Regions from separate parts of the Pseudomonas sp. VEM90 genome, predicted to be linked through region 1. Evidence: riboswitches for the same ligand, from Rfam matches in the RefSeq annotation. Region 1 holds a riboswitch; the other holds the start of a gene.
What was found. Region 1 has a riboswitch for cobalamin ahead of ACYCCG_RS23815 (TonB-dependent receptor). Riboswitches for the same ligand answer to the same signal wherever they lie in the genome.
Positions count from the first base shown of each region.

Region 2: it holds a riboswitch for cobalamin, as region 1 does, so the genes downstream of both, cobW (cobalamin biosynthesis protein CobW) here and ACYCCG_RS23815 (TonB-dependent receptor) in region 1, are expected to answer to the same signal.

Region 1 is NZ_JBTRAR010000031.1:56,528-59,865, forward strand. It holds gene ACYCCG_RS23815 (TonB-dependent receptor) at 1-1,734, opposite strand, end outside; cobalamin riboswitch at 1,844-2,051, opposite strand; gene ACYCCG_RS23820 (GNAT family N-acetyltransferase) at 2,208-2,777, opposite strand; gene ACYCCG_RS23825 (carboxymuconolactone decarboxylase family protein) at 2,856-3,200, opposite strand; gene lpxO (lipid A hydroxylase LpxO) at 3,320-3,338, opposite strand, start outside.
Region 2 is NZ_JBTRAR010000025.1:35,156-38,493, reverse strand. It holds gene cobN (cobaltochelatase subunit CobN) at 1-613, opposite strand, end outside; gene cobW (cobalamin biosynthesis protein CobW) at 617-1,684, opposite strand; cobalamin riboswitch at 1,785-2,000, opposite strand; gene ACYCCG_RS21345 (glyoxalase superfamily protein) at 2,101-2,478, shown strand; gene ACYCCG_RS21340 (hypothetical protein) at 2,475-2,837, shown strand; gene ACYCCG_RS21335 (ATP-binding cassette domain-containing protein) at 3,008-3,338, shown strand, end outside.

The sequences.
Region 1 (3,338 bases):
CACCTGCCACTGATGGGCCAGGGCCAGCTCCAGCGTCGCTTCCAGGCCATCGGAGGTCTGCTGCCCGGCTTGTTGCTTCTCGTGCGTGATCGGGTCGTCGACCAGCAGTTTTTTCTTGACGATGTGGTAGGCGGCAAGCGTCCATTCGCCACGCCCCTCCCAAAAGCGCTGCTTGATGCCGGCCTCGGTCTGCTTCGCCTCGGTCAGGTCATAGTGCATCTGTGCGGGGCTGAGGCTGATGAGGTTGTTGACCCCGTCCTCGCTGGTTGAGTACTGGCCGTACAACGACAGGTCGTCGTTGAGTGCAAACACCAGCCCGACACGCCAGTTGCCACCTTGCAGGCTACGATCGCTGCGGCTGTCGTTGGTCAAGTTATTGCGGTCGATGTGGTTCTGGTCGCGACGCACGCCGGTAACCAACGACAGGCGATCGCTCAATTGCAGGCGGTTTTCGGCAAACAGGGCAAAGGTATGGGTGGTCGAGAGCGTTTGCGGCCGCAACGGCGAGGCGCTATGGAACCCGCCGGGCTGTGGCTGCCACGGGTCGACGTAGTCGCCGCCGACATCGTTGTAGGGTGAATTGCTGTCGACGTTGAAGCGCACCTTGTTGTACTCGGCACCGAGCACGGTCTTGCTGGCCAGGCCGAACAGGGTGTGGTCGAAGGTGAAGGTCTGGCGGTCACCGAACTGTTCCTGGTTGTGCTTGATCTCCAGGTAGCTGCCGCGCAGCAGCTGCTGACGCCCGCTGTCCCAGCTGTAGTCCTCGGCGTTGCGCCAGTGACGGCGGCTTTTGATGTAGTACAGCTGGTTGCTGGCGCTGATCTGGTCGTTCAGCGCCCAGTCGGTTGTCAGCCGGGTCCATTCATCAACGTACTGCTGCACGTCGTTCTGTACGTTGTAGTTCTTTTTGCGCAGGCTGCTGCGGTAGTGGCCGTCGATCAGCGGGGTGCCGTAGTAGTTGGCAGGTTGTGCATCGCCGCGATCATGGGCCAGCGTGAAGCTGAGGTCGTCACTGGCATCGAAACGCAGTGCGGCACTCAGGGCCAGGCTACGTGAAGCGGTGCGGTCGACCCAGCCATTGCCGGCCTGCTGGTTCAGCGTCAGGCGGTAGCTCAGGCGCTCGCTGAGGCTACCGCCGCTGTCCAGGCCGAGCTGCTGGCGGTCCCACGAGCCGTAACCCAGGCGCAGGTGGTTGCGCACTTCGCCGGCAAAAGGTTTTTTCGGGATCACGTTGATCACCGCGCCGGTGGCGCCTTCGCCATGCAGTACCGAGGCGGGACCGCGAATCACCTCGATGCGTTCGACCATCCACGGGTCGACCGGGAAGGTCTGGGTGCCGGCACCGGTGTACAGGCGCGCGCCGTCGAACAGGGTCATCACCGAGCTGTGGCCGGCAAAGCCGCGGGCAGACAGGCCTGTACCGCCGTCCCCCGGTGAGCCGACGAAGGTAATGCCCGGCGAGCGGGTCACTGCATCCTGCACCGTGAGGTTGTTGCGCTGCTGAATCTGCCGTTCGCTGATACTGCTGGTGCTGGCCGGTGTTTCCAGGGCGCTGAGGCCAAGGCGCGAGCCGGCCTGGGTCGGCGTGGCCAGGTCGATGGCGCGGCTGTCGAGGGTGTCGGTGATGGCCGTGGAAGGCAGGGCCAGAGGCTGCGGCTCGCGCTCATCAGCCAACGCCGGCAGGGCGACGGCCAGGCAGGCCGCCAAGGGGTGAAGCTTGAACATACGGGACATGTCGTTCCACTGCTGCAGGAATGAATGGATCCCGGTGGAAAACACGCAAAGGCGAACCATGCAGGCAGGCGCGCGCACGGATTCCGGCCTGCGCCCGCCCACCGCGGGTTGCCAAATGAAGCTCCAGGCCGGTCTCCGGGCTTGCGAGGGGCATGAAACCTTCACCTTCCCATGCTTGAGCACAGTGGTATCTCGAAGGATTCGCTCGCTTACCGTTGCGGGGGCAGCACCGGACTTGTCGTGGGCAACACGACGCACCGGTTTCCCGTTTCACCCTGCGCGCGGCGGCGCAGGGCACCTGAAACTGGCGCGCATCTGACCACTGAAATGCTGGGGCGTCAAATGTTGGTGTGCTGTGAATGCTGAGAAAAAACAACAAGTTGTGCGTTTTTGCGGCGCCGAGACCAAATGTGGCTTGAACACCAGGCCCCAGCTTGACGAGCTTGGTGTGAAGGCAGGCTTGCCTGAAATCGCTAGCGTCCGCGGCGGCGCGATACCCGTGCCTCGATGTTCTTGCGCCCGATCAGCAGGGGGGGCTTTTCCACCACCGGCTCATCCGCCAGCCACTTGTACATCACCAGGCAGTCCACCAACCCCAGGCGGGCATGACGATAGGCCTTGGGCAAACGGCCGACTGTTTCAAAGCCCAGTTTGTGCCATAGCGCCACGGCCACTGCGTTGCTGGCTACCACCGAGTTGAACTGCAAAGCCAGAAAGCCTTCCTGGCGCGCCAGCTTTTGCGAGTGCTCGCACATCAAGCGCGCCACGCCCCGGCCGCGCGCCTGTTCGCAGACCATGTAGCCGCAATTGCCCACATGCGCACCAGGCCCGGCAGCATTGGGCTTGAGGTAATACGAACCCAGTAGCTCGCCATCTTCTTCAGCCAGCAGCGTGTGCAAGGGCAGCTCCAGCCACAGCTGGCGGGCCTGTTCGAAGCTCAGGGCCGGGTCGAAAGCGTAGGTTTCACGGGCTTGGACAATGGCCTGGAAGGTGGGCCAGAAACGATCGAAATCGTCCGGCGTCATGGGGCGAATGTGGATCATGCGGGTTCCTGCGCGGGGTGAGCCGCTCAGTCTGGGTGGCGCGGCGTCGTCGCGCAAGGGCGACGACGCCGTTTGTGCTCAACCGTTGGCCTTGCCCACCGCATCCATTGCACGGGCCGAGTACACCAGCGCGGCACCGGCGTTCATGGCCACGGCCACGCCGAGGGCCTCGGCAATTTCCTCGCGGCTGGCACCCGCTTTGACGGCCTGCTGCGAATGCACGGCGATACAGCCGTCGCAGCGGGTGGTCACAGCCACAGCCAAGGAGATCAGCTCGCGGGTCTTGGCATCCAGGTGGTTGGTCTTGGCGCCTGCACCGCTGGCGGTCATGTAGCCGGCTACGGTGTCGGGTGAGAGTTGCTTGAGATCGCCGATGCCGGCCATCAACTGCTTACGGTAGGCGTCCCAGTCCATCATGCTCATCGTCTTCACCTTGGGGTGGTTGCGAGTGGAGCTTTCAGGCTAGTCGAAGCGTGGCACGTGCGAGGCGGTACTTTGGTGGGTAAACGCAGGCCAGTCGTACAGTGGCCTGCGTTGAGCCTTCAGATGTAGATGAACACC
Region 2 (3,338 bases), on a different contig from region 1:
GCAGCGGCGCCACTGGCTGCTCGGGGTGCCAGTGCGGGTACCAGTCTTCGAGTGTCGCGCTGCCCTTGGCGGGGTGATATACCGCGGTGCGCGGCAAAGGCTGCGGCTCGTCCCAGGCATAGTCGCGGCCCAGCCACTGGCTGGCCAGGCAGTTGAACAGGTTGATGGCATTGGCCTTGCCGCCCTGGCGCAGGTAATGCCAAAGCCGCTCGGCCTGTTCACCGCGGACGTTGCCCAGGCAGGTCAGCTCCGGGTCCGGGCGGTCATCGCCCGGCACCAGAATCAGCTGCACGCCACGGGCGGCCAGCTCGACCAGTTGTTCGACACCATAGCGCCAGTAACCAACGCCACCGTGCAGCGACACCAGGATGACCTTGGCGTGGCGCAGCACCTGGTCGACATACAGGTCGACCGAGGCATGGTTCTGCACCTGCATCGGGTTGGCCAGGCGCAGGCTGGGAAAGTCTTCGGGCAATTGCTCGGCGGTGTCGGCGAGCAATGCCAGGTGTGAATCGCCGCTGCAGAGAATCACCAGCTCGGCGGGTGTCTGGCCGAGGTCGGCAATGCTGTCATCCGGTACGAAACCACCGGGCTGGGTCCGCAGCAGGTGCATGGGTCAGGCGCCCAGCGCCTGGCGCAGGCGCGCCTCCAGCTGGGCAGCATCGAGGTCCTGGCCGATCAGCACCAGGCGGGTGATGCGCGGCTCGTCGGCGCGCCAGGCGCGGTCGAAGTGCTTGTCGAAACGGGTGCCCACGCCTTGTACCAGCAGGCGCATCGGCTTGCCCGGGATGGCGGCGAAGCCTTTGGCGCGCAGGATACCGAACTCCACCACCAACTGGGTCAATGCATCGAGCAGCAGGCTTTCGTCGGCTTCCGGCAGGTCGATGGAGATGGAATCGAAAGCGTCGTGGTCATGATCGTCATGATCGTCGCTATCGTGGTGCGAATCGTGGTGGGTTCGGCGGCCATCGATATGCGCCTCGGACTCGGCACCCACGCCCAGCAGCACCTCCAGTGGCAGCTTGCCGCTGCTGGCCTCGATCACTTTCACCGCCGGCGGCAGTTCTTCGGCCACCTCGGCACGCACCTTGGCCAGGCCTTCGGCGTCGATCAGGTCAGCCTTGTTCAACACCACCAGGTCGGCACTGGCCAACTGGTCAGCGAACAGCTCGTGCAAGGGCGATTCATGATCCAGGTTAGGGTCGAGCTTGCGCTGGGCATCGACCTGGTCCGGGTAGGCGGCAAAGGTGCCAGCGGCCACGGCCGGGCTGTCGACCACGGTGATGACCGCATCGACGGTGCAGGCGTTGCGGATTTCCGGCCACTGGAACGCTTGTACCAATGGCTTGGGCAGGGCCAGGCCGCTGGTTTCGATGAGGATGTGGTCGAGGTCGCCACGGCGGGCCACCAGCTCGCGCATCACCGGGAAGAATTCTTCCTGCACGGTGCAGCACAGGCAGCCGTTGGCCAGCTCGTAGACGCGGCCGCTGGCTTCTTCCTCGGTGCAACCGATGCTGCACTGTTTGAGGATTTCGCCATCGATGCCCAGTTCACCAAATTCGTTGACGATGACCGCAATGCGGCGGCCCTGGGCGTTGTCGAGCATGTGGCGCAGCAAGGTGGTCTTGCCCGAGCCGAGGAAGCCGGTGACGATGGTGACGGGTAGCTTGGCCAGTGTTTTCATGTCGCATTGCCCTTGGCAGTGTGGCGCGGGCATGCAGGACGACAGCCGCAGGCCAGGCCGGCCGGGCTTGTTCGCCACCGGATCACCCCGCCCGGTTGAAAGTCGAAAACGTGACGAGGCAGGTCTCCTGGCTTGCACCGTTCCATGCCCCGTTCAGTCGAACGGCGGGCTGGCGGGATGACGCCTTCCCGCGCGCTGGCGCAGTGGCTGTGTCGATCCGTTGTCGGTGCTTACAGTTGCGGGGGCAGCCGCGGCTTGTACCGCGTTCCCGTCTTAGCTTCGGCCAGGCCGAAGAACCTCGAAGTGGCAAGGCTACGCAGTGGCTGGCGGGTGGTCAACCATTGCTGCGGGGCCGGTCGACAACGCTGGGCGCAAGTGCGCTACAGTGGCGCCTTATCCACGGTCAAGGACGCACCATGCCCCTCGCCCCCGCCATACCTGTACTGCGCATATTCTCGATCGACAAGGCCAAGGAGTTCTACCTCGACTTCCTGGGTTTCAGCCTGGACTGGGAGCACCGCTTCAGCCCGGACTTGCCGTTGTACATGCAGATCCACCGTGATGGCCTGATCCTGCACCTTTCAGAGCACCATGGCGATGCCTGCCCTGGCTCGACCGTGTTCGCCCGCCTCGACGACCTGCGCGCGCTGGAGGGTGAATTGCAGGGTAAACAGTACGGTTTCGCCCGGCCCGAGGCCGAGCGCCTGGATTGGGGCCTGCAGATGCAGGTATGGGACCCGTTCGGCAACCGCCTGCGCTTTTGCCAGCAGATCGATGACGAGGCCAACCCATGAAGGCATTGGGCAAACGCGAGATAAGTCGCCTGGAGCGGGGGTTGGTTGCGTGCCTGACCGATGCCTGCGAAGCCGCCAAGGCAGAAATTGTCGGCTTCAGTTGGCTTACCCATCGCCTCGACCCCGAGGACTTTCCGAGCAGCCTGCGTATCACCTGGGTATTCGAGCAAGAGGCCGACAAGGCAGCGGCCGTGGTCGGTGATGCGAAGGCGCGCATGCTGGCGCTTACCGGCCTGGCGCTGGAGCAAGCCGGCATTGAGCTGGACCATCCGGCCTGGCATGTGCGATTCGACAGTGAAGAAGCCTGCGCGCACGGCCACGGCGGAGACTGGGCCAAGCGCTTGCAGACGCAGCGCTGAGCCCCAACCGGCAGCCGGTGCTTTACCCGGCCCCAGAGGGCCGTTAGGCTACGCAGTCTCTAAATTACGAGGTGTTCGTCCAATGCGCCATTGATGCCGCCGTCTGTTCGACGGCCAGTCTTCAGCCTCCGGTTCGTACCGGAGATGTCGCGGCATTTGTGGAGTTGTGCATGACGAACACGTCGATTCTGACGCTGGACAGCGTCTCCTTGGCCTTGCCTGATGGCAGGCCGCTGTTTAGCAACCTCAACGAAACCTTCGACCAACGCCGCACCGGCCTGGTCGGGCGCAATGGCGTGGGCAAAAGCCTGCTAGGGCAGATTCTTGCCGGCCAGCGTGAACCGAGCAGCGGCCATTGTCGGCGCCTCGGACCTGTCCATTTGCTGGACCAGCAAGTCATCGAGCGCAGCGCCACGCTGGCCGACCTGGCCCAAGTGGGACCGGTGATTGCGGCGCTGGAGCGCATCGAGCAAGGCAGCATCGAGCCCCAGGATTTCGACA